Regions from separate parts of the Pseudomonas sp. P116 genome, predicted to be linked through region 1. Evidence: riboswitches for the same ligand, from Rfam matches in the RefSeq annotation. Region 1 holds a riboswitch; each other region holds the start of a gene.
The links. A riboswitch is a leader RNA that binds a small molecule or an ion and turns the genes downstream of it on or off. The one in region 1 is predicted to bind cobalamin.
Positions count from the first base shown of each region.

Region 1 (7,494 bases):
CGGCAACGTAACGAACTGACCGCTGGCGAGCAGGTCCGCCAAACCCCGGGCCAGGGTCGACTTGGCCATGCCGCGCGGGCCTTCGATCAGCACGCCACCGATTTTCGGGTCGATGGCGGTGAGGCACAGGGCGAGCTTGAGATCATCGGCGCCGACCACGGCGGACAGCGGGAAATGGGGGGTGTCGGTCATCTTCAGTACTCGGTCATGGTCGGTGATCTGGCGAGGTTCTTTGGGGCTACCCTGATCCAATGTGGGAGCGAGCTTGCTCGCGAAGGCGTCCCGTCAGGCAGTATTTCTGCGGATGACACTCAGCATTCGCGAGCAAGCTCGCTCCCACAGGGAATTGCGTGCATCAAGTGTCTTCTTCTATATCCAGCAGCAGATTTTCGAGCGCTTCTTTATACGCCCCCGGTTCCTGCCACATCCCGCGCTGTTGCGCCTCCAGCATGCGTTCAGTCATGTCACGCAGTGCATGAGGATTATGCTCACGAACAAAATCGCGCGTTACCGGATCAAGCAGATAAGCGTCAGCCAGCAACGCGTACTGATGATCGTCGATCAACTGTGTGGTGGCATCGAATGCGAACAGGTTGTCGACCGTTGCCGCCAGTTCAAACGCACCTTTGTAGCCGTGACGCTTGACCCCGTCGATCCATTTCGGATTGGCCGCGCGTGAGCGGATTACCCGATTCAGCTCTTCTTTCAAAGTGCGGATCTTCGGCAAATCCGGCTGGCTGTGATCGCCGTGATAACTGGCCGCCGCTTCACCGCGCAGGGTTTCCACGGCCGCGAGCATGCCGCCCTGGAACTGGTAATAGTCGTTGGAATCAAGCAAGTCGTGCTCGCGGTTGTCCTGATTCTGCAGCACCGCTTGCACCTGACTCAGGCGCTGGACGAACTGTTCGCGGGCGGCGGTGCCCTCGTCCGCACCGCCATACGCGTAAGCGCCCCAGTTCAGGTAAACCTCGGCCAGATCCTCACGACTCTGCCACAGACGACCGTCGATGGCGCCTTGCACACCGGCGCCATAAGCACCGGGTTTGGCACCAAAGATTCGCCAACCGGCCTGGCGCCGCGCGGCCTCTTCATCCAGGCCCGATTGCAGCAAGGCCTCGCGTTCGGCGCGCACTTTGGCGGCCAGTGGGTTCAGATCGTCGGGCTCGTCCAGCGCCGCCACCGCTTGCACGGCGGCGTCGAACAAACGGATCAGATTGGCAAACGCATCGCGGAAGAATCCGGAGACCCGCAGCGTCACATCGACCCGCGGTCGGTCCAGAAGGCTCAGCGGCAGGATCTCGAAATCGTCGACTCGCTGGCTGCCGGTGGCCCATACCGGGCGCACGCCCATCAGCGCCATCGCCTGGGCGATGTCATCACCGCCAGTGCGCATCGTCGCCGTGCCCCATACCGACAGGCCGAGTTGGCGCAGATGATCGCCGTGGTCTTGCAGGTGTCGTTCAAGAATCAGCGTGGCCGACTGGAACCCGATGCGCCACGCGGTAGTGGTCGGCAGGTTGCGCACGTCCACCGAGTAGAAGTTGCGCCCGGTGGGCAGTACGTCGAGACGTCCACGGCTGGGCGCACCACTCGGGCCGGCCGGGACGAAACGGCCGCCGAGGGCATCGAGCAGGCCGCGCATTTCTGCCGGGCCACAGGCGTCCAGACGCGGGGCGACGACTTCGCGCAGGTTGTCGATGATGACGCGGACTTCGGCCCAACCCGCTTCCTGTAGGAGTGAGCCTGCTCGCGATGGCGGTGTGTCTGTGAAAAAGTCGTCGGCTGACACATCGCCATCGCGAGCAGGCTCACTCCTACAGGGGTTGTGCAAGGTTTGAGAGATCAGTTCGGCGGCGAACAATTCGAGGCGTTCACGGGTGTCGCCAGCGGTGCGCCAGACTTCATCGGCCACGGTTTGCAGTTCGACGGGACGCGGGCCGACCCACGGCTCAGCCAGCGCACAATCCAGCGGATCAAAACCCAGTTCAAACGCCTTGGCCAGCGCCCGCAACAGACTCGACTGCGCACCTTTGCCATCGCCGCGCGGAATGCGCAGCAACGCCAACAAGGTATCGATACGCAAACGCCCGGAGGGTGATTCGCCAAAAATGTGCAAGCCATCGCGGATCTGCGATTCCTTCAGATCACATAAATACGTGTCCAGACGCGGCAGCCAGATCGCTGCATCGGCATCGCTGTCCAGCGCGGCATCCAGTTGCAGTTCGCGGTCGATCTGCGTATCGCGTACCAGTTGCAAAATATCGCGCTGCAACTCGCGAGCACGGCGCGGATCGAGCAGCTGCGCTTCGTAATATTCGTCAGCCAACAGCTCCAGATTACGCAGCGGTCCATAGGTTTCGGCGCGGGTCAGCGGCGGCATCAGGTGATCGATGATCACCGCTTGCGTGCGCCGTTTGGCCTGGGCGCCCTCGCCCGGATCGTTGACGATAAACGGATAGATATTCGGCAACGGCCCAAGCAACGCGTCGGGCCAGCAGTTCTCCGAGAGCCCGACACCTTTGCCCGGCAGCCATTCAAGGTTGCCGTGTTTGCCGACGTGGATCACGCCGTGGGCGCCGTAGGTGTTGCGCAGCCAGAAATAGAACGCCAGATAACCGTGCGGCGGTACCAGATCCGGGTCGTGGTAGACCGCGCTCGGATCGACCTGATAACCGCGCGCCGGTTGGATGCCGACAAAGGTCAGGCCAAAGCGCAACCCGGCGATCATCATGCGCCCGTCGCGGCACATCGGATCGTATTGTGGCGGGCCCCAGCGTTCGATCACTGCCGCGCGATTGGCCTCGGGCAGTGCGTTGAACATCATCAGGTAATCGTCCATCGCCAGACTTTGCTTGCACGGGCGCAAATCAAGGGTGTCGAGATCATTGCTGACGCCACCGAGCAATTGCTGGATCAGCGAGGTACCGCTGTCCGGCAACTCGGCCGTTACCGGATAACCCTCGGCCTGTAACGCCCGCAAGATGTTCAGCGCTGCCGCCGGCGTGTCGAGGCCGACACCGTTGCCGATGCGCCCGTCGCGAGTCGGGTAATTGGCGAGAATCAGCGCAATGCGTTTTTCGGCATTCGGCACTCGCGCCAGATCGATCCAGCGTCGCGCCAGCTCGGCGACGAAATCCATGCGTTCGGGTTGCGCTCGATAGCAGACCACATCTGACTGACTGCGCTCGCTGCGCCAGGCCAGATCCTTGAAGCTGATCGGGCGGCTGATGATGCGTCCGTCGAGTTCCGGCAAGGCGATGTGCATTGCCAGATCGCGCGGGCCGAGGCCCTGCTCGCTGTCGCGCCAACCGGGCTCGTTGTCCTGAGCGCAGATCGCCTGAATCACCGGAATGTTGCGGCGAAACGGCCGCAAGTGCGGCGCTTCGGGACTCGACTGGGCAAAACCGGTGGTGTTGAGAATCACCCCCGCCTCGACTTCATCCAGCCAATCCTCGACCACCGACAGGCAGCCGGGTTCTTTCAGACTCGCCACCGCTATCGGCAAAGGGTTCAGCCCCGCCGCTTGCAAGCGCTGGCAGAAAACATCGATGAACGCGGTGTTCGCCGCTTGCAAATGCGAGCGGTAAAACAGCACCGCCGCGACCGGTTGATCGGGCTGCCAATCGGCCTGCCAGTCACTCAGTGCGGCGCTGGTTTTGTGCGGATGGTAAATCGCCGTGCGCGGCAGGGTTTGCGGTTCGCCCCACGGGTAATCGCGGGCGAGCCAACGGCTGGCCAGGCAATGAAAGAAATCCACGGCGTTGCCCATGCCGCCCTGACGCAGGAACTGCCAGAGCCGGTCACGATCTTCGGCGTTGACGGTGCTCAGGTCACTGAGTTCCGGATCGGGGCGATCATCACCCGGCACCAGAATCACCTGCACGCCACGCTCGGACAACTCAATCAAACGCTCGATGCCGTAGCGCCAATAAGCGATGCCGCCGTGCAGCGAGATCAGAATGACTTTGGCGTGGCGCAGCACTTCATCGACGTAGAGATCGACCGAAGCGTGATTCTGCACTTGCATGGGATTGGCCAGGCGCAGGCTCGGATAATCCTCGGGCAGTTGCTGCGCAGCTTCGGCGAGCAGCGCCAGGCTGGAATCGCCGCTGCACAGGATTACCAGTTCGGCCGGGGTTTGCCCCAGGTCCGCGATGTTGTCATCCGAGACGAAACCGCCGGGCTGGGTCCTGAGCAGGTGCATGGGTTAAACGCTGAGCGCAGCGCGCAGTTGCGCTTCGAGTTGCGCGGCGTCGAGCTCCTGACCGATCAACACCAGACGCGTGACGCGCGCTTCATCGGCGCCCCACTGACGGTCGAAATGCTTGTCGAAACGCGTGCCCACGCCTTGAATCAGCAAACGCATCGGCTTGTTCGGGATCGCCGCAAAGCCCTTCACACGCAGGATGCCGTGCTTGACCACCAGTTGCGTCAGCCCGTCGAGCAGCAGGCTTTCGTCGGCTTGCGGCAGTTCGATGGAGATCGAATCGAAGGCGTCGTGATCGTGGTCATCGTGATCGTCATCACCGTCGTGGTGATGGTCGTGATGGCTGTGACGGCTGTCGATGTGTTCTTCGGAACCGGCGCCAAGGCCGATCAGCACGTCCAGCGGCACACGACCACTGCTGGCTTCGATGATCTTCACCGCTGGCGGCAGTTCTTCGGCGACTTCCAGGCGTACGCGCGCCAGGTCTTCAGGGCTGATCAGGTCAGATTTATTAAGGATGACGAGGTCGGCGCTGGCCAGTTGGTCGGCGAAGAGCTCGTGCAGCGGCGATTCGTGATCCAGGTTCGGGTCGAGTTTGCGCTGGGCATCGACCTGATCCGGGAACGCGGCGAAGGTGCCAGCGGCCACGGCCGGGCTGTCGACCACGGTGATCACCGCGTCAACCGTGCAAGCGCTGCGGATTTCCGGCCACTGGAAGGCTTGTACCAGCGGTTTTGGCAAGGCCAGGCCAGAGGTTTCAATGAGAATGTGGTCGAGGTCACCGCGACGGGCAACCAGTTCGCGCATTACCGGGAAAAACTCTTCCTGCACCGTGCAGCACAGGCAGCCGTTGGCCAGCTCATAAACGCGGCCCACGGCTTCTTCTTCGGAGCAGCCGATGGTGCATTGCTTGAGGATTTCACCGTCGATGCCCAACTCGCCAAACTCGTTGACGATCACCGCAATACGGCGGCCCTGAGCGTTGTCGAGCATGTGCCGCAGCAATGTGGTTTTGCCCGAGCCGAGGAAGCCGGTGACGATGGTGACAGGGAGTTTGGCCAGTGTTTTCATCGGTATGCCCTTTGGCAAAGTGGCGGGCATACGGGACGAGAACCGGCACCGCGCGTGCGTGCCTGGAGAGTTCGCCACCGGATCACCCCGCCCGGTTGAAATTGAGAATCTGTGACGAGGCAGGTCTCCTGGCTGACGGTGTTCAGGCGCTGGGCCTGGATTCACTGCGCCTTCCCGCGGGCTCTGTGGATTGAGCTTGCAGTGGCGTGGCAGCGAACATCACCGTTCACAGTTGCGGGGGCAGCCGCGGCATTGACCGCGTTCCCTTCTTAGCTTCGGCAATGCCGAAGAACCTCGAAGGCGCAAGGCTACGCATGGTGCAGTGGTGGGTCAATGTTTGGATACGGGGCATATCCGTTGCTGCGGGTGCTGCCGCTGGCGGTTTCGCTCTTACAGCGAGTCCCTTTTTCAAACGCCAAAAAGGAACCAAAAGGCTTTGCCCCCGGCGTACGGCACTTCGCTGAGGCTCAGTGTTCCCTAGCTACGGTGTCCATCCGGGGGCATCGCCTACGGTTTGCTGCGCTGCACCTCCTCTCGATGAATGCGGCTTCGCCGCACGGCGCTACGCGCCTACCCCCCGGATGAACACCTTCGCTCGGCCTGCCGAAGGGGGCTAAGAGCAAGAGCAACATCAAAAGCCAGATCAAAAGCCAGATCAAAAGCCCCTCACCCTACCCGTCTTCCAGAGGGAGAGGGGACTGATCGAGGTGTTTGGGAGAAGTACACCGACGTGAAACACCGAGTCGAACACCGATTCCGAAAAGCCCAAAAATCGGCCCCCCTCTCCCTCGGTAGTGGACTGGGACGAGGGCAAACCCAACACAAAACCAAAGCCAACCGCACGCTCCTCCCCCACTCAACACAATGAGCGTTAGCTCGAGTGCAGCTTTTGATCTTGATCCGCGGGCGACGTCGGGAGGCTGAGTGGAGGGATTCATCCGGGGAGGACATCGAAAGGAGGTGCAGCGAAGCAAACCGGAATCGATGCCCCGGATGGATTCCGGAGCGAAGGAACCCCGAGCTTTAGCGAGCGGGCCGGACGTAGGAGCAAGCCTTTTTGGTTACTTTTTCGGCGTCTGGAAAAAGTGACCCGCCGTAAGGGCGGAACCATAAGAAGCCACACCCGCAGCAACGGATAAGCCCCCAAAGCAAATTGACTAAAAACCCCACACCATGCTCTCCTACACCACTTGTTACGGGTGCCCTTCACAGGGTGAAACGGGAAACCGGTGAATCATGTGCTTTACTCAGAGCCATGTCAGTCCGGTGCTGCCCCCGCAACGGTAAGCGAGCGAAGCGTCAGATCCACTGTGCCATTGCGGCATGGGAAGGTGACGCTTGCAGGTCGGCCAGACGCCAACCCCTCGTGAGCCCGGAGACCGGCCCGCAACACACAGCGCGCAATTGGCGTGCTGAACATAACAAACCCGCGGTGGGCGGGCGCTGTTTGAACCTCTGCGTGCCCGCGCCGCAGGGGTTTTCATGCGCTCTTGTCCACCCCTGACATTCCAGAGGGACGCGCCATGTCGATCATCACCAGCACCGGCAGCAACACGGACAAAATCTCCAGCACCACCACCCTGAGCCAACGCCTGACCGCCGCTGTTTTCGCGTCGATCCTGGGTGCAAGCCTCGTCTATTTCGCCGGTTTCTCGCACATCGAAGCCGTGCACAACGCGGCTCACGATACCCGCCACAGCGCCGCGTTCCCGTGCCACTGAGACCTGCCGACATGATCAAGCGAATTGCGCAAACCGCAGGTTTCACCGGTCTGCTGGCCGCCCTGCTGCTCACGCTGCTGCAAAGTTTCTGGGTGTCGCCGCTGATTCTTCAAGCCGAAACCTATGAAAAATCCGAGCCTGTTGCCGCGGTTCACGAACACGCCGCCGGCACCGCTGCGCACACCCATGATGCCGAAGCCTGGGAGCCGGAAGACGGCTGGCAGCGCGTGCTTTCGACCACGGGTGGCAATCTGGTGGTGGCCGTTGGTTTTGCCTTGATGCTGGCCGGTCTCTACACCCTGCGCGCGCCGACCAAAACCTCGCAAGGTCTACTGTGGGGCCTAGCCGGTTACGCGACGTTCGTCCTCGCACCGACCTTGGGCCTGCCGCCTGAACTGCCGGGCACTGCCGCGGCGGATCTGGCTTCGCGGCAGTTGTGGTGGATCAGCACTGCCGCTTCAACCGCTGCCGGTCTGGCGTTGATTGCGTTCAGCC
Region 1 covers NZ_JACVHB010000002.1:237,425-244,918, forward strand. The annotation lists gene ICA15_RS07440 (ATP-binding protein) at 1-192, opposite strand, end outside; gene cobN (cobaltochelatase subunit CobN) at 356-4,204, opposite strand; gene cobW (cobalamin biosynthesis protein CobW) at 4,208-5,278, opposite strand; cobalamin riboswitch at 5,379-5,590, opposite strand; cobalamin riboswitch at 6,459-6,681, shown strand; gene ICA15_RS07455 (CbtB domain-containing protein) at 6,802-6,999, shown strand; gene ICA15_RS07460 (CbtA family protein) at 7,011-7,494, shown strand, end outside.

Region 2 (7,494 bases), on a different contig from region 1:
CCATTGGCCATCCGGCAGCCGCTTGCGGATCGAGTTGTGTTCGTAGTCCCCGGCATAGACGGCGCCGTCGGCGTCAGCCTCCATGCCATCGGAGGCCCCTTTCTCGCCCAGATCCTGTACGGCGGCAGCCAGTTGTTGCTCGCTGACGGTGGCATCGCGCAGCAGCGCAGTGGACACGGCATACAGGTGTCGACTGGACAGAGGCGTGAAATACAGCGTCTGGCCATCGGCTGACAGGGCAATACCGTCCGACGCCACACCCAGCGGTTTGGGTTTGCCGCCGGCGCCTTCGACCATCACTGGCAAGCCTTCAACGACCGGGACGAAAGCCTGATCAACCGACGTTGCTGGCACGCCGCTCAAACGACGCATGGCACGCCCGCTGGCGATGTCCATGACAATGATCGCGCCCGGGCCTCGCAGCGAGGAGTCGGTCAGATACACGGTGCCCTCGGCGCCGTTGCGAAAGTCGAAACGCATGTCGTTGACATATGTGCTGGGCAACATGACGTTGTCCGGGAACACCAGCCGCTTGACGACTTTGTTGCTGGCAAGGTCTATCGCTACCAGCTTCGCTCCTCGCGGCTTGGGGTCAGCGAAGCCCGGCGCTGCTGTGTCGAGCAGCCAGACACGCCCCTGACCATCGGCCACCACACTTTGCACACTGATTAATCCGTCGCTTGGGTCGTTGGGGTTTTCCGTGTTGATCGCGGCGTTCGGATAGGCCACCACTTTGCCGTCGCGGATCTCACCCACGGTGAACGGCACGTTGTCGCCCCAGCGCGGAAAGTTGACGAAAATCCGCCCGGTCTCGCTGACGGTCACACCGGTAGGCATCGCATCGTAGAACGCATGCACTTGTTCAAGCTTGCCGAAGGATCGATCGGCGGGTGCATTCGCCGGCAAGGCGACAGCGTTGATGGCATGGGCGAACGGCGGACCAAACGCGGCAGCCGATAACAAGGCGATAACCGCGGAGAGTTTTTTCATACGCATAAAGTGCTCCTGACAGGCCCTTTATGGAGCCTGTCTGACGATTCAAGTGACGGTTATCAAAAACCTTCGAGAACGATCTTGCCCCGGGCTTTGCCGCTCTCGACCAGCGCATGAGCCCGGCGCATGTTTGCCGCGTTGATCGCCCCGAAGTGTTCGCCGATGGTAGTCTGCAAAACCCCCAGATCAATCAGGTCAGAGACCCGGCTCAGCAGGTGATGCTGCTCGATCATGTCCGCCGTTTCGTACAACGAACGGGTGAACATCAACTCCCAATGCAGCGACAACGACTTACGCTTGAGCGGCATCACATCAAGGCTCTCGGGATCGTCAATCACCGCTAAACGCCCCTGCGGTCGCAGCACCTCGATCAACTGTAGAAAGTGCTGTTCGGTGTGGGTCAGGCTGGCGACGTAATCGACTTCGGCAATCCCGAGGGCCTGCAACTGAGCGAGCAGTGGCTGGCTGTGATCAATGACGTGATGGGCGCCCAACTGCTTCACCCAACCAGCGGTCTCCGGGCGCGAGGCGGTGCCAATCACCGTGAGTCGGGTCAACTGGCGAGCCAGTTGCACCAGCATCGAACCGACGCCACCTGCCGCGCCGGTGATCAACAGGCATTTGCCCTCCCCGCTGGCCTCGGCGACACCGAGACGGTCGAACAATAATTCCCACGCCGTGATCGACGTTAACGGCAATGCCGCCGCCTCGGCAGCACTCAACGAACGCGGCTTGCGCCCGACAATCCGCTCATCCACCAAATGCAATTCGCTGTAGCTACCGCTGCGAATAATCGAGCCGGCGTAAAACACTTCGTCGCCCGGTTGAAACAGCGTCACTTGCGAACCGACTTCGCGGACGATGCCGGCCGCATCCCAACCAAGGATTTTCGGTTCTTTGGTGAAAGTACCGGCGCGCACCTTGGTGTCGACCGGGTTGACTGAAACGGCACGTACCTCGACCAACAGATCACGCGGACCGGGCACTGGCGCAGCCATCTCGATGTCTTGCAATGATTGCGGATCTTCAATGGGCAGGGCGTGTTGTAAAAAGGTGATGGCTTTCATGGGGACTCGCTGTCTGAAGGGTTGAAGCATTCACGTGCCACCATCTTCGACTTCCCACGGAGAAAGAAAAACCTGCAGAATGCGCCAACACTTTCACTGCAGAAGAGAAAATGATCCGCATCGATGATCTCGCCCTGTTCACCCGCAGCGCAGCGCTGGGCAGCTTTACCGCCGCGGCGCTGGAGGCCGATTTGTTGCCGGGGCAGGTCGCCGCCGCCATCAAACGCCTGGAGCGCGAACTGGATGTGCGCCTGTTTGCGCGAACCACCCGCAGCCTGCGTTTGACTGCCGAAGGTGAGCAATACCTGCCCACCGCCCACGCCGTGCTCGAAGCCCTGAAGCAAGGCGAGGAAAATCTGCGTGGTGAAAACGCCACGCTGCGCGGCGTGCTGCAAGTCACTGCACCGTCTGATCTGGGGCGCAATATTCTGCTGCCGTGGTTAACGATGTTCCGTCGTCAACATCCGGAACTGACACTGCGCCTTGTGCTGTCGGACCAGAAAGCCGATCTGTTTCGCGACCCGGTGGACGTCGCCATTCGATACGGTACCAACGAAGACGCCAACTACGTGGCTCTGCCACTCGCGCCTTGGAATAACCGGGTGCTGGTCGCATCTCCAGCCTATGTGCAACGCCACGGGCAACCGAAAACGCCGGACGACTTGTTGAATCATCCTTGCCTGCTCTACCTGCAGAATGGTCGGGTCTACGACAAATGGTGCCTGACCGGACAGACGATTCAAGTCTCTGGCCCGCTGTTCAGCGACGACGCCGATGTGGTTCGGCGCTGGGCACTGGACGGTGAAGGTATCGCCAACAAATCCTGGCTGGATGTCAGCGCTGACGTGAGCGCAGGACGCCTGCTTGTGCTGCTGCCGGACTTTGCGGGAGAGGCCTCGCCGTTGAGTCTGGTGTGCCCGCATCGCAAACAAATCTCCCCCGCTGTCTCGCAACTGTATACGTGGTTGAGCCACCAGTTTGCCGCTCTACAGCCGGGCTGAACTGAGCGTCCGATAATAGCTGCGGCGTTGACGAACGGTCATTCGAGTGTTCAGATGCCGTCCAGTTTCAGGTGTCCCATGCCGCCGTGCATGGGGTGAAACGGGAAACCGGTACGTTCTTTTTGAACAAGTCCGGTGCTGCCCCCGCAACGGTATGCGCGTGATGCTTTCGACACACCACTGTGGCCAGACGGCCATGGGAAGGTGAAAGCATCGATACGCGCGAGCCCGGAGACCGGCCCGAAATTTCTGTTTGGCAAAATCCTGCGGTGGGCGGGCATGGGCCGGTGTCGGCGTGTGCGCGATGCCTTCTCCTGCATGCTCTTCTGCGAAGATCCTTTCGAGAAGACAATGATTCGACCTTTCAACACCTCTGCTCCATCCCTGTTATTCGGTTGCCTGTTCAGTCCGCTGCTGCTGGCTGACGACGCGCCACTGGAACTCAATCAGCAAATCGTTTCCGCACCGTCGGTGGAGTCCACCACCGTCGCCGAAATGGCGCATTACGGCAGCAAAGTGGACATCGTCAGCCGCGAACAGATCGAGCGCGCCGGCCCCGCGGCGGATGTCAGTCGCGTCATGCAGATGTTCATTCCCGGCCTCTATGTCGCCCCGAAAAACGGCCCGTTCGACTACGGCACTTACTCCCTGCTGGGCGGGCGCAACGACGATACGCTGATCCTGCTCGACGGCGTACGCCTGAACAACCGCTTGTACGGCGGCTTGTACCTGGACACCTTGCCGGCCAACGCCATCGAACGCATTGAAGTGCTCAAGGGTGGACAGAGCCTGTTGTTCGGCACGCAAGCGGTGTCGGGGGTGATCAACATCGTCACCCGTTCGCCGCAGAGTCGAAAGGCCTCGGGCGAGGTGAACATGGGCCTCGACACCTTCGGCGGCACCACCGGCGATGCCCGGGTCGAGAACATCTTCAGCAACGGTTTCGGCGATCTGGGCTTGCTGGCCTATGTCAGCCACAACGTCTCCGACGGTTACCAGCCGTTTCGCAACCGCGACATGAAAAACGTCACCGAGAAAAAACGCGCCTATGAAGTCACCACGTTCGGTGGCAAGGCGATTCAGTCGTTTGGCGACGACTCGCGGCTGGAGCTGTTCTATCAATATGCCGACGCCAACCTCGATTTCGCCCGCCCGGTCGATAACCACAAAACCACCAACGACCGCGTGCAACAGATCGCTACGGCGACCTTCGAGCAAAATCTCAATGAGCGTCTGAGCTACTTCGTCAAAGGCCATATCAACGATTGGGACACCCGCTACACACGCATCAATAATGTCGAGGGCGGCGCCACCAAAGCCATCAACCACAACGACTATTGGGGCTTTACCGATTGGGGTGTGCAGGCCGAAGGCAAGGCTGAATCGTCCGGCGGTCATGTGCTGGTGTTCGGCACCGACAACCAATGGTTCAAAGGCCAGGACGATGTGCTGATCATCGACAACGATAAGGCCGAAGCCCACGCGATCTACACCCAGTTGCGTCCGCAAATCGACGCCCTGCCCGACTGGCACCCGAGCGTCGGCGTTCGCCACGAAGCCATGGGCGGCGGCGACAGCGCCACGGTCGGCATGCTCACTTCGCTCTACGATCTCAACGACAACTGGGCCTTGCGCGGTCAGTACGGCAGCGCCTACAAACTGCCGAACGCCGAGCAATTGTTCGTCAACGAACCGGGCGACGAGATCGGCAACCGCAACCTTAAACCGGAAAAAAGCCGCAACGCCGAACTGGGCCTCGACTACAAGGGCCTGCTGCTCGATCGCGCGTTCAGTGCCAGCGTCACCGTGTTCAAACGCAAGATCGACGACCTGATCACCCTCGACGATAGCCACTGGGTCAACGGCGAGGGCCAGGTGCGCATGCGCGGTTTCGAGGCTGACGCGAAACTGGCGATCAACGCGCAATGGAGCCTGCAAGCGGACATGACCCGCAACCTCACCGAGTCGCGCAGCGGCGTGACCATCAATGACATCCCGAGCTTCTTCGCCCGTTCGCGCATAGGCTTCGAGTCGGAAAATCGCATGTGGGGTGCCGGCGGCGCGATCCGCTATATCCGCGATGTGACCAGCTCGAAACAGGTCGAGTACGGTCACTATTCAGTGATCGATGCCGATGCTTATCGCTACCTCGACAATGCCCGTCAACACCGCGTCAGCCTGCTGGTAGAGAACCTCTTCGACCGCGATTACGTCACCAGCCGCGCCAGCAACGTCGACAACCTCGGACGGCCGTTCACCTCAGAAGTACGCTACACGTACCGCTTCTGATGGCTGACTTCAAAACGGTCGACGGCATCGACACACACCCGGACTGGTCGCACGTTCCCGAACATGCGCGCCACGTGTTCCTCTGCACCGGCCCGCGCTGCACCCAGCGCGGCGCCTTGCAGTTATGGAAAACCCTGCGCCGGCACCTGCTGGCGCACAACCGCATCGAAACCCCGGGCGGCGTGTTACTGACGCGCACGCATTGTCAGTTTCCGTGCAACCTAGGGCCGATTCTGACGGTGTATCCCGAGACCTGCTGGTATGGCGTGCACAGCGACGCCGACGTGCAACGGCTGGTCGAGGTGCACCTGGTCGGTGGTGAGATGGTCGAGGATTTACTGATCAAGGAGCGCGCATGAGAACGCTTGGGTTATGCCTGATGGCCCTGCTTTGCACATCACCGGCACTCGCTGACAATTATCGAAACTGCGGCGAAACCTGGAGCGCTGCACAATTACCGCCATCGCGCATCATCGCACTCAATCAGCACGCAGCTGATCTGCTGATCGCCCTGGATGCAGGCCCGACGTTAGTTGGCGTTGCCTATCTGGACGACACCCATACCGGGAGTCGAAAGACCGAGTACGCCGGGGTTCCGGTGATCGCGCCGCGCTATCCATCCAGCGAAGTGCTGTACGCGCAGAAACCGGATCTGGTGGTCGGCGGCTTTGCCACGGCGTTCGGCGATGGCGTGACATCACGCTCGGGTCTGGCGCGCAACGGCGTGGCCTCCTATTTACTGGAGTCCGCTTGCGCGGGGCATTCGCTGGATTATTTCGAGCTTGTGCGCAATGACCTGCTGACCCTCGGTGCGCTGCTGCACAAACAGCAAAAAGCGCAGCAACTGAGCGCCGCCATGGACGCCGATCTGGCCCGCGCCCGCGCACTGATCGGCAGCGAAAAGCCGCTGTCGGTGTTCTATCTGGACAGCGAGGTCAACGGTCTGGATTCAGAGGGCGGGCGCGGCTTCGTGACCACCCTGCTCGCTGCTGCCGGGGCGCGCAATCTATTCGCCGAGGTCAACCAGTATCGCGTGACCATAGATCGCGAAACCCTGCTGATCAGCGATCCCGACGTCATCTTGCTGGCCGACGCCGAATGGTCGCCGGCCTGGCGCAAACGTCAGCTGCTGCAAAATGATCCGGTGTTATCGCGCTTGCGCGCCGTGCGTGAGAATCGCCTGATCGACATCCCCTTCACCCACCTGCTGCCGACGGTGGGCAGCGGCCGTGTCGCGCTGCACCTGGCGCAGCAATTCCAGGCGCTGCAGAAAAATAAATGAACCCGCCGAACCTCAAGCCACCTAAGAAAGACCATCAGGAGGTAGCCAATGCATATCGAAACCGTGTGGATCGTACTGGCGGCAGTTCTTCTACTGATTGAACTGTGGGCCATCAATCGGGTGCGCAAGAGTGAGGGGAAATCGAACAACAAGGGGGTCTGGATTGTATTGATCGTGTTTGTGCCGCTGTTCGGGCTCATCGCCTGGGCAATCGCCGGCCCTAAACACATCAGCCCGAGCACCGCCGCGCGTCCTGGCCGTTAACCAAAAAGTACCGGCCCTGCTTCACGCATAAAAATCTCGACGGTCTTCGGACCGATCCCGTCAAATTCCGCCAGGTGTTTCTCGAACGCCTGGCGGTCGGCACTCTCGACCACGATATTGCCGACCTTCCCTGCGTATTCATCATTGAGCTTGTGTGCCAACGCCAGAAGGCGCGTAGCGGTGGTTTCGTCGTACCTCACGTAATGCGCTTCGCCAAGCATCACCACCAATTCACGATGGCTGCAGTTCGCCAACTTGCGCGGCGTGTCGCGCTGACGCTTTTCGACGATCACCCGATAGGCTTGCGCAGCAATATCAGCCTGTATGCGTTTGCCCATCAGGAAACTGGCGATCAACCATTTGAACATCGCCACCTCATCTGCCGCGTCGCCAAAGCTGATCTCCAGATCTTCTGCCGAGATGGTTTTACCCATGAATCCGCCTCACCAAATTGTAAAAAAGAATTTCAAAGGACTGCTGAGGTCTATCCCTCACCTTCCTCAAGAGCTTGTACGAACATGAAATTCGCGTCTTTCTGCCAGGCCCTGTCCAATTGGGCCGGCAGCTCCAAAACCTTCATCGCCGCCATTGTCCTGAT
Region 2 covers NZ_JACVHB010000010.1:10,581-18,074, forward strand. The annotation lists gene ICA15_RS26560 (L-dopachrome tautomerase-related protein) at 1-990, opposite strand, end outside; gene ICA15_RS26565 (zinc-binding alcohol dehydrogenase family protein) at 1,053-2,060, opposite strand; gene ICA15_RS26570 (LysR family transcriptional regulator) at 2,171-3,061, shown strand; cobalamin riboswitch at 3,114-3,320, shown strand; gene ICA15_RS26575 (TonB-dependent receptor plug domain-containing protein) at 3,413-5,350, shown strand; gene ICA15_RS26580 ((2Fe-2S) ferredoxin domain-containing protein) at 5,350-5,709, shown strand; gene ICA15_RS26585 (ABC transporter substrate-binding protein) at 5,706-6,632, shown strand; gene ICA15_RS26590 (PLDc N-terminal domain-containing protein) at 6,681-6,896, shown strand; gene ICA15_RS26595 (DNA methylase) at 6,893-7,330, opposite strand; gene ICA15_RS26600 (low affinity iron permease family protein) at 7,415-7,494, shown strand, end outside.
Region 2: it holds a riboswitch for cobalamin, as region 1 does, so the genes downstream of both, ICA15_RS26575 (TonB-dependent receptor plug domain-containing protein) here and cobW (cobalamin biosynthesis protein CobW) in region 1, are expected to answer to the same signal.

Region 3 (7,494 bases), on a different contig from region 1:
ATCGGTATGTCGTCGGCGGCCAGCCCTTGCGGATAGCCACTGCCATCCCACTTTTCCTGATGGCCGTAGGCGATTTCCTTGGCCAGATGAAGGAAGTCGACTTTGATTCCTAACTGATCCTCGGCGTGCTGGATCGCGTCGCGCCCCAGTGTGGTGTGGGTCTTCATGATCTCGAATTCTTGCGCAGTAAGACGTCCCGGCTTGAGCAGGATGCGATCAGCGATACCAATCTTGCCTATATCGTGCAGCGGTGCTGACTTGAATAGCAGCTTGATGGTTTCCTCATCGAGGAAGTGCCGGAAGCGCGGATGCTCGCGCAGCAGTTCGGCCAGTAGTCTTACGTAGTGTTGAGTACGGCGAATGTGGTTGCCGGTTTCGTTGTCGCGGGTTTCGGCCAGCGATGCCATGGCGTGAATAGTGACGTCCTGGATGGCGATCACCTCCCGGGTCCGGCGCTGCACTTCCTGTTCCAGGAATTCGTTCTGATTGCGCAGGAAGTCTGCAGCCGACTTGAGCTTGATCTGAGTCTCGACCCTGGCCAAGAGCACCGGAGGGATTATCGGTTTGGTGATGTAATCCGCAGCCCCCAGGCTCAAACCGCGAATCTCGTACTCTGTAGCAACCATGGAAGTCAGGAAAATGATCGGAATGTGGCGAGTACGGTGGTCACCCTTGAGCTGCTCGGCAACGTCATACCCGGACAGGCCGGGCATCATGATGTCCAGCAGGATCAGGTCGGGAAGCGGATCGCTTTGCAGAAGACGCAGTGCTTTCTCGCCGCTGTTGGCTGCCTTGATCCGATATTTGTCCTTGAGCAACTCGGCGATCAGCATCAGGTTGTCGGGGGTGTCGTCCACCACCAGGACGGTTGCTGATGGATACAGGTCCTGCACGCTGTCCATGAATGTCGGCTCCCTTTCGTGACCAGTAACGAGTGGGCGCGGTGACGCCGTTCTCTTGCTGGCAAGCGTAGCTAGAAAAACTGCAATCGCTAGAGGAAGTCGCAGGCTCGTGAGAAGGTGCTTTTGCCGGTAGCAAAACACGAATGCTTGAAGAGGCCCTTTGATGCCGTGCCAGACCTAAAGGCGATCGCCTGTCACGACCCACCCCTTACATACTGATTCCGACCCCGGGCCTTGGCGTTGTACGGCACCTGATCGGCTACCTCGATCAAACCTTGCAGGTGATCCAGTTCCAGCCCCGTGGCGGTCGCAATCCCGATGCTGACACTGACGCGTCCGAGCGGGCTGGCGTTGTGCGGGATGTTTGCTTGCTGCAAGCGGTCGATGATCAGTTGCGCCACGACTGCGGCACCGTCGATATCGGTGTCCGGCATGATCACCCCCATCTCTTCACCGCCATATCGGGCCACCAGGTCCGAGGGGCGCCGCACACATTCGTCCAGGATTCTGCCAACGGTTTGCAGACAGGCGTCTCCGGCAACATGTCCGAGTGAGTCGTTGAACAGCTTGAAGTGGTCGATATCGATCATCAGCAATGCCAACGTCGTACCGTCACGTCGTGCTCGGCGGGCTTCCATGGCAAGGCTTTGATCAAAGCAGCGTCGATTGGCCAGACCGGTCAGGGCGTCTTTCATCGCCAGCAATTCCAGTTGCCGATTGGTTGAGAGCAACTGCTGCTGGGTGCCTCGCAACTGATCTTCGGCCTTGGTACGCCGACGGATATCCAGAATCAGGAACCAGCCAATGAGGCCCGTGAGTCCCAGCAGCCCGGTGACCACCACCGCCGACAACAATGCCTCGGTTCGCCACGCGGCGAGGGCTTCGCGCTTGCCGAGGGCCACCGTCGTTATCAGCGGCAGCCGGTCACTCTTGCGGAAGGCGTAGAGCCGCTCCACACCATCCAGGCTGGAGGTAAACGACGCGGTGCCGACTGCTCGATCAACGAGATACTTGGCATAGATGGGCGATTTGGAAAAGTTGCGGCCCATGTCCTGCTCGCGGAATGGATAACGAACCAGCAACGTCCCATCGGTGTAAGACAACCCGATGGCGCCCTCCTGCCCCACGTCGATCTTTCCGAACAACCGAAGAAAGTTTTCGACGCCCAAGGTGACCGCCACCACCCCGGCAAACTCTCCGCGCGCATCATTGAAGCGGCGGCTGACGGTGATCACCCATTCCTGATTCGAACGGCTCTGGATAGGCGGACCGATAAAGGTCTCACGGCTGGGATCGTCGCGATGATGAATGAAATAGGCCCGATCGCTGCTATTCGCCCCGGCCGGAATCGGTCGATTGGAGGACATCAGCCAGCGTCCCTGATTGTCGTAGATCGTGATACCACTGAGCTGTGGCATTAACGGTTACTGGCGGATGATCAATGCACTCAGCCGCTGAATCTGCGCGGGGCCGCTACCTTCAATTTCCAGGCGCTCGACAAGCCCGAGTAAAAGCAGCGAGCTCTGGCGGACAATCCCCTCGGAGTAGGTAGACAGCGCCTGGGTCAGGTTCAAGCCGTGGACATCCACTTCCTCCAGTGCCCGATCTCGAGAAGCCAATACTTTCCAGACCGTCAATGACGCCAGAGAGCAACCGATCACGAACAGCAAAAGCACAACCAGGTGCGAATCACGCTTCACGTTATTACCTTAAGGAAAGTCCGGTTTTCCGTTCCCGCGACTATTGGGTCAGGGCAATAGCTGGGGCCATTCGTCCTCTTGTAACGCAAGGATACAAGTTGCGCTGAATCGTTGCAGTAACTGAATAGGTGGCGCAAAAGTGCTTCGCATAAAAGTACCTGACTGGTCCGTTCTCACCATCGCCCCTCCTGCTGGCGCTGCCCCACGCCTTGAGCGAGCACGCCCGTTCGCCTCAACCGCCACGATCGGATACCATGCCGCCCGCCGGTTTCCAATTGGGATTAATAGGGAATCCGTGATGCGCCCAACGCATCAAACGGAACTGCCCCCGCAACTGTAGATGCCGAGCCTGCTTCTAAACTGCCACTGGGATTGTTCCCGGGAAGGCTGAAGCAGGCGACGACGCATCAGTCAGGAGACCTGCCGGCCAAGCAACAATCACTAACCGGCGGGGTGTCCGGGAAGGACATCCTTGTGCGCGCGTCACTTCGGTGATCGGCCTGGCACTGCTTTCAAGGCAGCGTGAGCGATGTGTTTCCAGAACCTGCACCCTGGCTCCGTGTACGGTTCGAATGGAGATTGCATCATGCTGTTGCCTCGTTTTGTCGCCCTCGTCGTTGGCCTGGGTGTTGGCGCCCTCGCCCATGCTGCACCGACGCAGTACCCCCTGACGATTGAAAACTGCGGCAGCACGCTGACCTTCGCGCAGGTCCCGGCGCGCGCGGTGACAATCGGCCAGGCCGGCACGGAAATGCTCTTCGCCCTCGGACTGGGTGAAAAAATCGTCGGCACTTCGCTGTGGTTCAACGATGTGCTGCCTCAGTACAAAGCGCAAAACGACAACATCGAGCGCCTGGCCGATAACGAACCGAGTTTCGAATCGGTGATCGCCAAGCGCCCGCAACTGGTGGCTGTGGAGCTGGAATGGATGGTCGGGCCGCAAGGCGCGGTCGGCACCCGCGAACAGTTTCACGAACTGAACATACCGACTTATCTGATGCCGTCTGACTGCGAGGCCAAGGACAATCTGGTCGGTGCCGACGGCACGCGTCTGGCGCCGTTTCGCATCGACAGCATCTATAAAAGCATCACCCAGTTCGGTGAGATTTTTGATGTCCAGGCGCGCGCTCAACAGTTGAACGCAGACCTCAAGGCGAGCCTCGCCAACTCGATTGCCATGGCGAATGACAAGAAATCGAAAGACATCAGCGCACTGGTCTGGTTTTCCAGTGCCAGTCTGGATATCGACCCGTACGTCGCCGGACACAAGGGCGTTCCAGACTTCATGCTCAACACGCTGGGCGTGCGCAACGTCGTGGAGTCCGATGAAGAATGGCCAACTGTCGGCTGGGAAACCATCGCCAAAGCCAACCCGACGTTCCTGGTCATCGCGCGCATGGATCGCCGGCGCTTCCCGGCTGACGACTATCTGAAGAAGCTGGAATTCCTGCGCAACGATCCCGTGACCCGCAACATGGACGCGGTGAAAAACAACCGCATCATCATTCTCGACGCCATGGCCATGCAGGCCAGCATGCGCACATTCGACGGCATCGCCTCATTGGCGAGCGCCATTAACGGCTACGACCTGTCCAAATGACCGCGACGTTGATACGCACCCTGTTGGCACTGGCGATCCTGCTTTTAGCGGTGATTGCCGGTGTGGCCATTGGTGAGACGACCATTGATCCCATCGTGGTGTTTCAGGTGCTGGCCAACAAACTGTGGGCGGCCGGTTATGTGCTTGATCCGATCGACGAAGGCATTGTCTGGAACTATCGCCTGACTCGCGCGCTGGTGGCTGCCGCTTGCGGCGCGGGTTTGGCGACTTGCGGGGTGATTCTGCAATCGCTGCTGCGCAACCCGCTGGCCGACCCGTATCTGCTCGGCATTTCCGCTGGCGCCTCAACGGGCGCGGTGATGGTCGCGTTGCTGGGTTTCGGCGCCGGGGCGATTTCCATGTCAGTTGGTGCGTTCGGCGGCGCTGTTGTGGCGTTCGCCGTCGTGGTTTTACTCGGCCGCGCCGCTGGCTCACCGGGTAATACCGGCCAGATCATTTTGGCGGGGATCGCCGGTTCGCAGCTGTTCAATGCCCTCACGGCATTTCTGATCACCAAGTCGGCCAGCTCCGAACAGGCACGCGGCATCATGTTCTGGATGCTCGGCAATCTCAGCGGCGTGCGCTGGCCATCGGTGTGGCTGGCAGTGCCGGTGACAGTCATCGGGCTCGTTGTGTGCCTGTGGCATCGGCGTGCGCTGGACGCGTTTACCTTCGGCGTCGACTCAGCGGCATCGCTCGGGATTCCGGTGCGGCGCGTGCAGTTGCTGTTGATCAGTTGTGCCGCATTGGTGACGGCTGTGATGGTGTCGATTGTCGGCTCTATCGGTTTCGTGGGTCTGGTGATTCCCCACGCTGTAAGGCTTTTGCTCGGCACTCGACACACGCGTCTGCTGCCCGCGAGTGCACTGGGCGGCGCGGTGTTTTTGATTGCCGCTGATGTGCTGTCGCGCACGCTGATCAAAGGCCAGGTGATCCCGGTCGGCGTGATTACCGCGCTGGTCGGTGCGCCAGTGTTCGCGCTGATCCTGATCGGCCGGAGGAATGCCCGATGAATGCGCTGTCCCCGGTGGTCGGCGAATCGGTGCTGCGTTGCTGCGGCCTCGGCTTTGATATCCGCGATGCGCGGTTGCTGCACGAGATTGATCTGGACATCCGTCGCGGCGAAACCCTTGGCCTTGTCGGCCCCAACGGTTCTGGCAAATCCACTTTGCTGAAATTGCTCTGCGGCGTACGCTCGCCCAGTCGTGGCGACATCCATCTCCACGGCCAGCGGTTGAAGACGCTGTCGCGCCGAACCATCGCGCAAACGCTGGCGGTGGTTGAGCAGCAGGCGGACACCCTCGACGCGATCAGCGTGTTTGATGCCGTGGCGCTGGGTCGAACGCCATGGCTGTCGGCGCTCAGTCCGTGGTCTGCCGAGGACGATGGCATTATCGATCAGGCCTTGCGCGATGTTGACGCGACGCATCTGCGCAATCGCTCCTGGCGCAGCCTTTCCGGTGGCGAGCGCCAGCGTGTGCACATCGCGCGCGCCCTCGCCCAGCGCCCGCAAATCCTGCTGCTGGACGAACCCACCAACCACCTGGATATCCAGCATCAACTGTCTATTTTGAATGTGGTTCAAGCGTTGCCGGTGACCACGGTGATTGCCCTGCACGACCTCAATCAAGCACTGACTTGTGATCGATTGGCCGTACTGGAAAAGGGTCGCCTGGTCGCCCTCGGCAAACCACTTGAGGTGTTGACCCCGCAACGCCTGCTCGACACGTTCGGGGTGCATGCCCATTACCTGACTGACCCTTTCGACGGCGCGCAGATCCTGCGATTGCGCTCTTCCTGATTGGTCAGTTTTGAATCCGGCAATCCATGTGGGTCGTCTGCCAGACCGGGTCGGGATCGACGTTGATCACCTGAAAACCGCGCTTGAGCCAGAAATTGATCGCACCCGGCAAGAACGGATGCGTGTGCAGGTAGATCACGTCGACTCCGGCGTCTTCGGCTGATGATTTCAACGTCTGGTAAAGCTCACTGGCCAATCCTGAGCGTCTGTACTCGGGAATGACAAACAGCCGCACCACTTCCACGACCTCGAGTTGCTCATAGTCGAGGTGTTCGAAGCGCTGGTCATAGGGTAAATAACCGATCGCGGCGACGATGCGGCCCTCATGACGGGCGACCAGAAAACGTCCGGCGCCACTGATATAAGTCTCTTCAAAATTCGCCAGATCTGGCGGGATTCCTGTGGCGCTCAGCTTCGGAAAAAGCTCAGCGCGAGCCTGCATGACGAAGTCGATGACCTCGGCAATCTCTGACCGGGTCACGGCCTCGATGTTGAATGTGGACACATAATCTCCATAGTTGATAACCACTTTACCGATAGTCATCCCCAGAAACCGCGCGCAGCCAGGCTTGATCAGCGTCGAGACGCAACACCCGCCACTCTTCGAAGGTGATTTCCCCCAAGCGGTCCAGTTCATCGGCACGGCGGATCAGCTCTTCGTGATAGCCGTCCGGGTTATCCCGACGCAACGTCACATCGTCAAACGCCGCGTGCCAACGATCCAGTGCGGCGAGTTTTTTGACTTCGGTATCGCTCAGCAGATTCTTGTAGGCATTCATGGCACGGATCCCCCGGTGCGAGGCTATAAACGGTAGTGAGGCCCTCTCAGCAACGGACGCAACACTCAGGCCAGGAGTTCAAACCGGACGATGAGCGACTAGCCCAGCGCCGTGTCGAGAAACATCATTACCCCGAAGCCCAACATGAGCCCAAGCGTCGCCGGTGTTTCATGGCCGTTACGGTGCGTTTCGGGAATCACTTCGTGGGACACCACAAAAATCATCGCGCCGGCAGCAAGCCCCAGTGCAATCGGGTAACCCAGCGCGAAGCTGCTGGAAATGCCCAGACCAACGACGGCGCCCAATGGCTCCATCAAGCCGGATGCAATGGCGATCATCGCCGCGCGCAGTGCTGAAATACCGGTCACCCGCAAGGCCAGCGCCACCGCCAGACCTTCGGGAATGTCCTGAATGGCGATAGCGGTTGTCAGCGGCAAACCGACCTGCATATCGCCATTGGCGAAACTGACGCCGATGGCCATGCCTTCCGGCAAGTTGTGCAAGGTAATCGCCAGGACGAACAACCAGACCCGGTTGATGCGCTCGACTTCCGGCCCGCGCCGACCGCTCTCGGCATGTTCGTGAGGGACAAATCGGTCGAGTCCGATCATCAACGCCACCCCCAGTCCCAATCCCAGCACGACGATGCCCGCAGCCAGCATCGGGTTGCCGCTAAGCTCCCGAGCGGCCTCGATACCGGGAAGAATCAATG
Region 3 covers NZ_JACVHB010000007.1:287,372-294,865, reverse strand. The annotation lists gene ICA15_RS23210 (HD-GYP domain-containing protein) at 1-902, opposite strand, end outside; partial or broken gene ICA15_RS23205 (diguanylate cyclase) at 1,097-2,602, opposite strand; cobalamin riboswitch at 2,851-3,045, shown strand; gene ICA15_RS23200 (ABC transporter substrate-binding protein) at 3,189-4,202, shown strand; gene ICA15_RS23195 (FecCD family ABC transporter permease) at 4,199-5,215, shown strand; gene ICA15_RS23190 (ABC transporter ATP-binding protein) at 5,212-6,003, shown strand; gene ICA15_RS23185 (GNAT family N-acetyltransferase) at 6,008-6,508, opposite strand; gene ICA15_RS23180 (hypothetical protein) at 6,534-6,782, opposite strand; gene ICA15_RS23175 (ZIP family metal transporter) at 6,881-7,494, opposite strand, start outside.
Region 3: it holds a riboswitch for cobalamin, as region 1 does, so the genes downstream of both, ICA15_RS23200 (ABC transporter substrate-binding protein) here and cobW (cobalamin biosynthesis protein CobW) in region 1, are expected to answer to the same signal.

Region 4 (7,494 bases), on a different contig from region 1:
ACCCGGTATCCAGATGCTTTTCCACCAGATCCGCCAAGCGCTCGATATCGCGCTCACGCAACCCGTGGTAATCCACCGTTTGCACATCGCTCAACCCGGCCCAGCGCAGCAACGCCGAACTGGCTGCCGGCGATTCGAACAAGCCATGCAGATAGGTGCCGAACACCTGACCATCAGCACTCTGCGCACCGTCACAACGACCGTCATCCAACCGCACCGCCGCGTTCTCTAGCGCCGGCCCGGTGGTGACGCCAGCATGAATTTCGTAGCCGCTGACTTCGGCATCTTCCAGCGCGAGACGACCGCGCACGTTGCGCAATTGCTTCTCGGCTTCAAGCTGTGTTTCAAAGGCGAGTAAAGCCAAACCGGCACTGGAACCGGGCGCGCCCTCAAGACCCAGCGGATCGTGCACGTGCTCGCCGAGCATTTGCAGACCGCCACAAATCCCCAGTACTTTGCCGCCGTAACGCAAATGGCGACTGATCGCTGTGTCCCAGCCATTGGCCCGCAGATAAGCCAGATCACCGCGTACACTTTTCGAGCCCGGCAGAATGATCAGATCGGCCGGCGGAATCGCCTGTCCCGGGCCGACAAAATGCAGATCCACCTGTGGATGCAAACGCAGCGGATCGAAATCGGTGTGGTTGCTGATGCGCGGCAGCACCGGCACCACGACTTTCAGCACGTGTTCGGCCTTGTCGGTCTGGCGCTGATCGATGCCGTCCTCGGCCTCAAGATGCAGATCCATCACGTACGGCAACACGCCGACCACCGGTTTGCCGGTGCGCTGTTCCAGCCAGTCGAGGCCCGGTTGCAGCAACGCAATGTCGCCGCGAAAACGGTTGATGATGAAGCCTTTGACCCGCGCCTGTTCGCTCGGCGACAGCAGCTCCAGCGTGCCGACCAGATGGGCAAAAACGCCGCCGCGATTGATGTCGGCAATCAGCAGCACCGGGCAATCCACGGCCTCGGCAAAACCCATGTTGGCGATGTCGCCGGCGCGCAAATTGATCTCCGCCGGCGAGCCTGCGCCTTCGACCATCACCAGCGGATACGCAGCGCTGAGGCGATCGTGGGAGGCCAGCACGGCTTGCATCGCGATGGCTTTGTAGTCGTGATAGGCGACAGCGTTCATGCTGGTGACGGCGCGGCCATGGATGATCACTTGCGCGCCGGTGTCGCTGTTCGGCTTGAGCAGCACCGGGTTCATGTCGGTGTGCGGTTGAATATTCGCCGCTTGCGCCTGCACCGCTTGTGCGCGACCGATCTCGCCACCATCAGCCGTCACTGCGCTGTTGAGCGCCATGTTCTGCGGTTTGAACGGCACCACCGCTACACCCTGACGGGTGGCCCAGCGGCAGAGTGCCGTCACCAATGTGCTTTTACCGGCGTCGGAAGTGGTGCCTTGCACCATCAGGGTTGTCATCGGGTTTCCTTGGCGAACGCTTGCAGCGCTTGTTCGAGGCGTAACTCTTGAGCGGCATCGACAGGCAGGCCGAAACGCAAACTGCTGTTGTGTGTGAAGAGGCGCAGGAGGATGCCGCGTCGGGCCATGAATTCGTGCAGCACTTGCGCCTGATCGGTGATCAACCATTGAAACAGCGCGCAACCGCCCTGGGGTTTGAAGCCGTAACGCGCAAGCAACGCGGCCAGCCGCTCACTGGCTTCATCGCTGCGTATCCGCTGGCGTGTATGAGCTTCGGTGTCTTGCAGACACGCCTGGCCGAGCACCCGGGTCGGCCCGCTGACCGCCCACGGCCCGACCTGTTCGGCGAGCAGTTTGAGCAACTTGCGATCGGCCAGCACAAAGCCCAGTCGCACGCCGGCCAGACCGAAGAATTTGCCAAACGAACGCAGTACGACCAGGCCCACCAAATGCGAGTGCGCGGCCAGACTCAATTGTGGCGTGTTGTCCATGAACGCTTCATCGACCACCAGCCAGCCGCCGCGCTGCGCCAGTCGCGCATGCCAGTCGAGCAGGCGCGCCGGGGTCAGGCTCAGGCCGGTGGGATTGTTCGGATTGACCACCACCAGTACGTCGAGGCTGTCGATAAAGAACTCGACTTCCTGCTCCAGCACCTCGCGCACGATGTAACCGCTGCGGCGCCAGGCCTCGGCGTGCTCGGCATAACACGGCGACAACACGCCGACCTTGCCGGCCCGGCGCAAACGCGGCAGCAACTGAATGGCCATTTGCGAACCGGCTACCGGCAACACCTGCGCCGCACCGTAGTAATCACACGCCGCCTGCTCCAGACCATCGTCGGTTTCCGGCAAGCGTGCCCAGGCGCGCAGCGGGATCTCCGGGATCGGGAACGGCCATGGCGCCAGACCGCTGGAAAGATCCAGCCAATCCGCTTCGGCGATGCCGTAATCGAGTGCAGCCTTGCGCAGTCGGCCACCGTGCTCAAGCATAGAATTCAGCCCCCACGCAGAGAATCAGCAGCCATAACCATACCCCGCGCTGGACCAATTGCCAGCCACGGTCGATGGAATCGGCATCCGCGGGCAAGCCCTCGCCGAGTTGCGGACGCTCATGCAATTCGCCGTGATAGATCGCCGGGCCGCCCAGCTCCACACCCAGCGCACCGGCACCCGCCGCCATTACCGGGCCGGCGTTGGGGCTGTCCCATTTTGGCGCCTGTGTACGCCAGCACTTCAAGGCCAATCGGGTTTTGCCCAGCAGCGCGTAAGTCAACGCCACAAGGCGCGCGGGAATGTAGTTGAGGACGTCGTCGATTTTTGCCGCACACCAGCCGAATCGCTCGAAACGTTCATTGCGATAACCCCACATCGCATCAAGCGTGTTACTCAAGCGATAGAGCACCACGCCCGGCGCGCCGGCCACGGCAAACCAGAACAACGCGGCAAACACCGCATCGCTGCCGTTTTCCAGCACCGACTCGGTGGCGGCACGGGCAACCGCCGTGCTGTCGAGTTCGCTGGTCTGGCGGCTGACCAGATAGCCGACGCGTTTGCGCGCCTCATCCAGATCATCGGCGCGCAACGCCTTGGCCACCGGTTCGACGTGCTCGCCGAGGCTGCGCATGCCGAGAGCGCAATACAGCGCGAGAATCTCGACGATCCAGCCAACATACGGCGCCCAGGAAAACGCGGTGGCGAGCAACGTCAGCGGCAGCACCGCGATCACCCACGCGGTGACGCCATGACTGCGCCAGCCGCGACCCCCGGCGTTGAAACGTTGCTCGATGCGCCCGGCAAAATTGCCGAACGCCACCAGCGGATGCCAGCGTTTCGGTTCACCCAGCAGCGCATCCAGCGCAACCGCGGCGACACTCAACAACGCCACACTCATTGACTCACTCCCCAATAATTTTCGTACAGCAACTCATTGAGCGGACGCGCCTGCGCCCACCCTTCGAGTACCAGCATCGGCGCCGGATAGAATTCCTTGACCGGGCCCAGGCACAAAACGGCCAGAGGTTTGGCGCCTTCCGGCAGTTTCAACAGATCGGCCAGCGCCTGCGGCTCGAACAGCGAGACCCAGCCCATGCCCAGACCTTCGGCGCGGGACGCCAGCCACAGGTTCTGGATCGCACAGGACAGCGACGCCATGTCCATTTCCGGCAGCGTGCGGCGACCGAAGATGTGTTTTTCGCGATCGTCCATCAGCGCGGCGACCAGCACTTCAGCGCAATCATTGATGCCTTCGACCTTGAGGGTCATGAACTCATCGCTGCGTTCGCAGAGGGCTTCGGCGGTGCGGATGCGCTCTTCTTCAACGAGGTTCTGGATTTGCCCGCGCAGGGCTCGGTCGCTGATACGAATAAAGCGCCACGGCTGCATCAGGCCGACGCTCGGGGCCTGATGCGCGGCTTCGAGCAGGCGGTGCAGCAGCTCGGGCGCGACGGTGCCACCGGTGAAGTGGCGCATGTCGCGGCGTTCGGCGATGGCTTTGTAGACCGCTGCGCGTTCGGCTTCGGAGAATGCGTTGTCTTTCATGGCCCCATCGCTGGCAAGCCAGCTCCCACAATGGGCGGTGTAATGCCTGAAGAAACGCGATCCCCTGTGGGAGCTGGCTTGCCAGCGATGGCGGCCTCAAGTTGAGGCGCAAACAGTGCAGCGATAGCCACAGGATTCGACGGAAAATAAAAGTGCACATAAGAAGCCGTCATCCGCCCTTCCCTGTAAACCGCCTCAGCCCCACGCCCGCCATTCGGACTCAGCCCGCGAGCAATCGGGGTCAATTCAGTCGTCGTCAGGGAGTGATGATACGTGTGCCCGCGCAGCGAGCCCTCCGGCAGATCAACCGCTTGCAGCGCCAACGCCGCCAGACGCTTTTGCATGACCGCATCGCCCTTAAGCAAACCGACCAGTTCGGCGCGGGTGCCTTCAACGTCAGTCAGCGAATCAAGCAGATAAAGCATGCCGCCACACTCGGCCAGCAATGGTTTGCCCGCCGCATGGTGCGCGCGGATCGCGTCGAGCATCGCAGTGTTCTGCGACAACGCCACGTGGTGCAATTCCGGGTAGCCGCCCGGCAGATACAGACTGTCCGCCTCAGGCAATTGCGTGTCGCGGATCGGCGAGAAGAAGCTCAACTCGGCACCCATCGCCCGCAGCAAATCGAGGCTGGCGCCGTAGGTGAAGGCAAACGCCTCATCATGGGCGATAGCGATTCGCACACCTTGCAATAGCGGTTCGGCAACGATCACTTCCGGCGCCACGAATTCCACGGCCGGTGGCAGCGCTACCTCGCAACTGCTGGCAAGCGCTTCGGCGGCGGCGTCGAGGCGAACATCCAGGTCGTTCAGTTCGCTGGCCTGCACCAGACCCAGATGACGGCTCGGCAACTCGATCCCGGTCTCGCGGGACAGTGCGCCGTACCAACGCAAACCCTCGGTGAGGCTGCCTTCAAGCAATTGCGCATGACGCAAAGTGCCGACGCGATTGGCCAGCACGCCCGCAAACGGCAAGTCCGGCTGATAACGCGCCAGCCCCAGCGCCAATGCGCCAAACGTCTGCGCCATCGCGGTGCCGTCGATCACGCCCAGTACCGGCACGCCGAAATGCCGCGCCAGGTCAGCGCTCGACGGTGTGCCGTCAAACAGGCCCATCACGCCTTCGATCAAAATCAGATCGGCTTCGGCGGCGGCTTCCCACAACAGGCGACGACTTTCCTGCTCGCCGACCATCCACATATCGAGTTGATAAACCGGCGCTCCGCTGGCGCGCTCGAGAATCATCGGATCGAGGAAGTCCGGGCCGCACTTGAACACGCGCACCTTGCGCCCCTGATTGCGATGCAAACGAGCGAGTGCAGCGGTGACGGTGGTCTTGCCCTGACCGGAGGCCGGCGCGGCGATCAGTACCGCCGGGCAGTGACGTGGCTGATTCAAAGTTCGACGCCTTTCTGCGCTTTGATACCAGCCTGGAAGGCGTGTTTGAGCATGCCCATTTCGGTGACCGTGTCGCCCATCTCAATCATTTCCGGCTTCGCCCCGCGACCGGTGACGATCACGTGCTGCATCGGCGGACGCGCCTGCAAATCGCTGAGCACCTGATCGAGATCGAGGTAGCCGTGCTTGAGGGCGATGTTCAATTCATCGAGCACCACCAGACCGATCGACGGATCACGCAATAACTCGCGCGACACCGCCCACGCAGCTTCGGCGGCGGCGATGTCGCGTTGGCGATCCTGGGTTTCCCAAGTGAAGCCCTCGCCCATCACGTGAAAACGCACCTGCTCGGGAAAGCGGCGGAAGAACAGCTCTTCACCGGTGCTGTTACGGCCCTTGATGAACTGCACCACGCCGCACTGCATGCCGTGGCCCATTGCGCGGGCGAGCATGCCAAACGCCGAGCTGCTTTTGCCTTTGCCGTTGCCGGTCAGCACCAGCACCAGGCCGCACTCGTCGGGCGAGTTGGCGATGCGTTCATCGATCACGGCTTTTTTGCGCTGCATACGCGCCAGATGGCGTTCGTCACGCTCGGGGGAATCAGTCATGGGGGAGCTCTCCGTTGAGGCTGGATAACGGCGGGCAGGCACAAGAATAGACGGCAAAAAGCCTGGCATCGCCCACCGTGATGCCGCTGGATGGATCAGGCCGGTCTCCGGGCTCATGAGCGGCGTTCGCCTGACTGCGCGCCTTCCCGCTGTTAAGCAGTGGCACAAGACGCAGTTTTCACTCATTTACCGTTGCGGGGGCAGCGCCGGGATCGTGGTTGTTCTTCGCTTGAAGACAACCCTCACCAGCTTCCCTGTTTCACTCTGTCGACGCAGGTCACAGAGCACCTGAAACAAGCCGCGAAGGTTAGAGGGTTGGGGGTGGAGCGTCAATTAAAGAGGGGGTCATCGGGCGAATAACTGCCGCCGATCAATTATCCGACGCCAATCTTGTGCCACGCTGAAACAAATGATATCAAAGAGCCATGCTTTTGCCGCAAAAGCACACCACAACAATAAGGATGATTACGATGCAAGGCATGATCATCAGCAATCCGCGCCTGGAATTCCTGCGCCCGGTGCTAGAACGCTGGTTTGACTGTATCGACCGCTACAACGCCGTGCGCGGCGACAGTGACACGCCCTACTGGCATGACGAGAAAGCCAATCTCGGATTGCTCTGTGCGGCCGCCTGGATGGCGGAGTTGGTGACGTTGCGCGACACCGCCACCCGCAAGCAGAACGAGGAAGGCGAGCGCAACGCCCGCGCCGATCTGTTCCTGGCGGGTGCCGAAGACCGCGCATTTATCCAGGCCACGCAACGCTGGCCACGCGTCAACAACCTCAACCTGAACCAACCCCTGCTGGATATCACCAACGACGCCAAACGCCTCAGCTACGCCAGCGACCTCAAACTCGGCTGCCTGTTTGTCGCCCCGCAAAAAGCCCAGCACAGCGCCAGCCCGGAAGAATTGCAGGACATGGTCGACGACCTGCAAAAGGAACACACCTGCGCCGTCGCCTGGTATTTCCCCTACGCCTATCGCAAATTGCGCAATGAAGCCGGCAACTATCACCCGGGCATTGCCGTGCTGTTCAAAGAAGCCCGCGGCTGAGCAGTTGAACCATCGGGCTTGCGCGCTCCTCTATGACTAGGAATGCATTCATAGGGAAGATCAGCAATGCGCAAGCCCCAGCTCGTTTTCGTCATCGCCCTCGCCGGAGGGCTCACCGCCTGTGGTGAATCGTCCAGCCTGCAGGTCATCGACGGCACCGGCCCGTCACCGAAACTGCCCGAACCGAACAAAACCCTGATCCCGACGGTGAATATCGCCCCGGCGGTCGGCTGGCCCGCGGGCGGTAAACCGACCGCTGCGGCAGGCACACAAGTCGCGGCATTTGCCGAAGGCCTCGATCATCCGCGCTGGCTCTATGTGTTGCCCAATGGCGATGTACTGGTAGCAGAAACCAACGCACCGCCCAAACCTGATGACAGCAAAGGCGTGCGCGGCTGGGTCATGGAAAAAGTCATGGGCAAGGCTGGCGCCGGTGTGCCGAGCCCCAATCGCATTACTCTGCTGCGCGAT
Region 4 covers NZ_JACVHB010000001.1:667,403-674,896, forward strand. The annotation lists gene ICA15_RS03325 (cobyric acid synthase) at 1-1,426, opposite strand, end outside; gene cobD (threonine-phosphate decarboxylase CobD) at 1,423-2,415, opposite strand; gene cbiB (adenosylcobinamide-phosphate synthase CbiB) at 2,408-3,316, opposite strand; gene bluB (5,6-dimethylbenzimidazole synthase) at 3,313-3,963, opposite strand; gene ICA15_RS03345 (cobyrinate a,c-diamide synthase) at 3,960-5,360, opposite strand; gene cobO (cob(I)yrinic acid a,c-diamide adenosyltransferase) at 5,357-5,968, opposite strand; cobalamin riboswitch at 6,049-6,275, opposite strand; gene ICA15_RS03355 (hypothetical protein) at 6,439-7,023, shown strand; gene ICA15_RS03360 (PQQ-dependent sugar dehydrogenase) at 7,090-7,494, shown strand, end outside.
Region 4: it holds a riboswitch for cobalamin, as region 1 does, so the genes downstream of both, cobO (cob(I)yrinic acid a,c-diamide adenosyltransferase) here and cobW (cobalamin biosynthesis protein CobW) in region 1, are expected to answer to the same signal.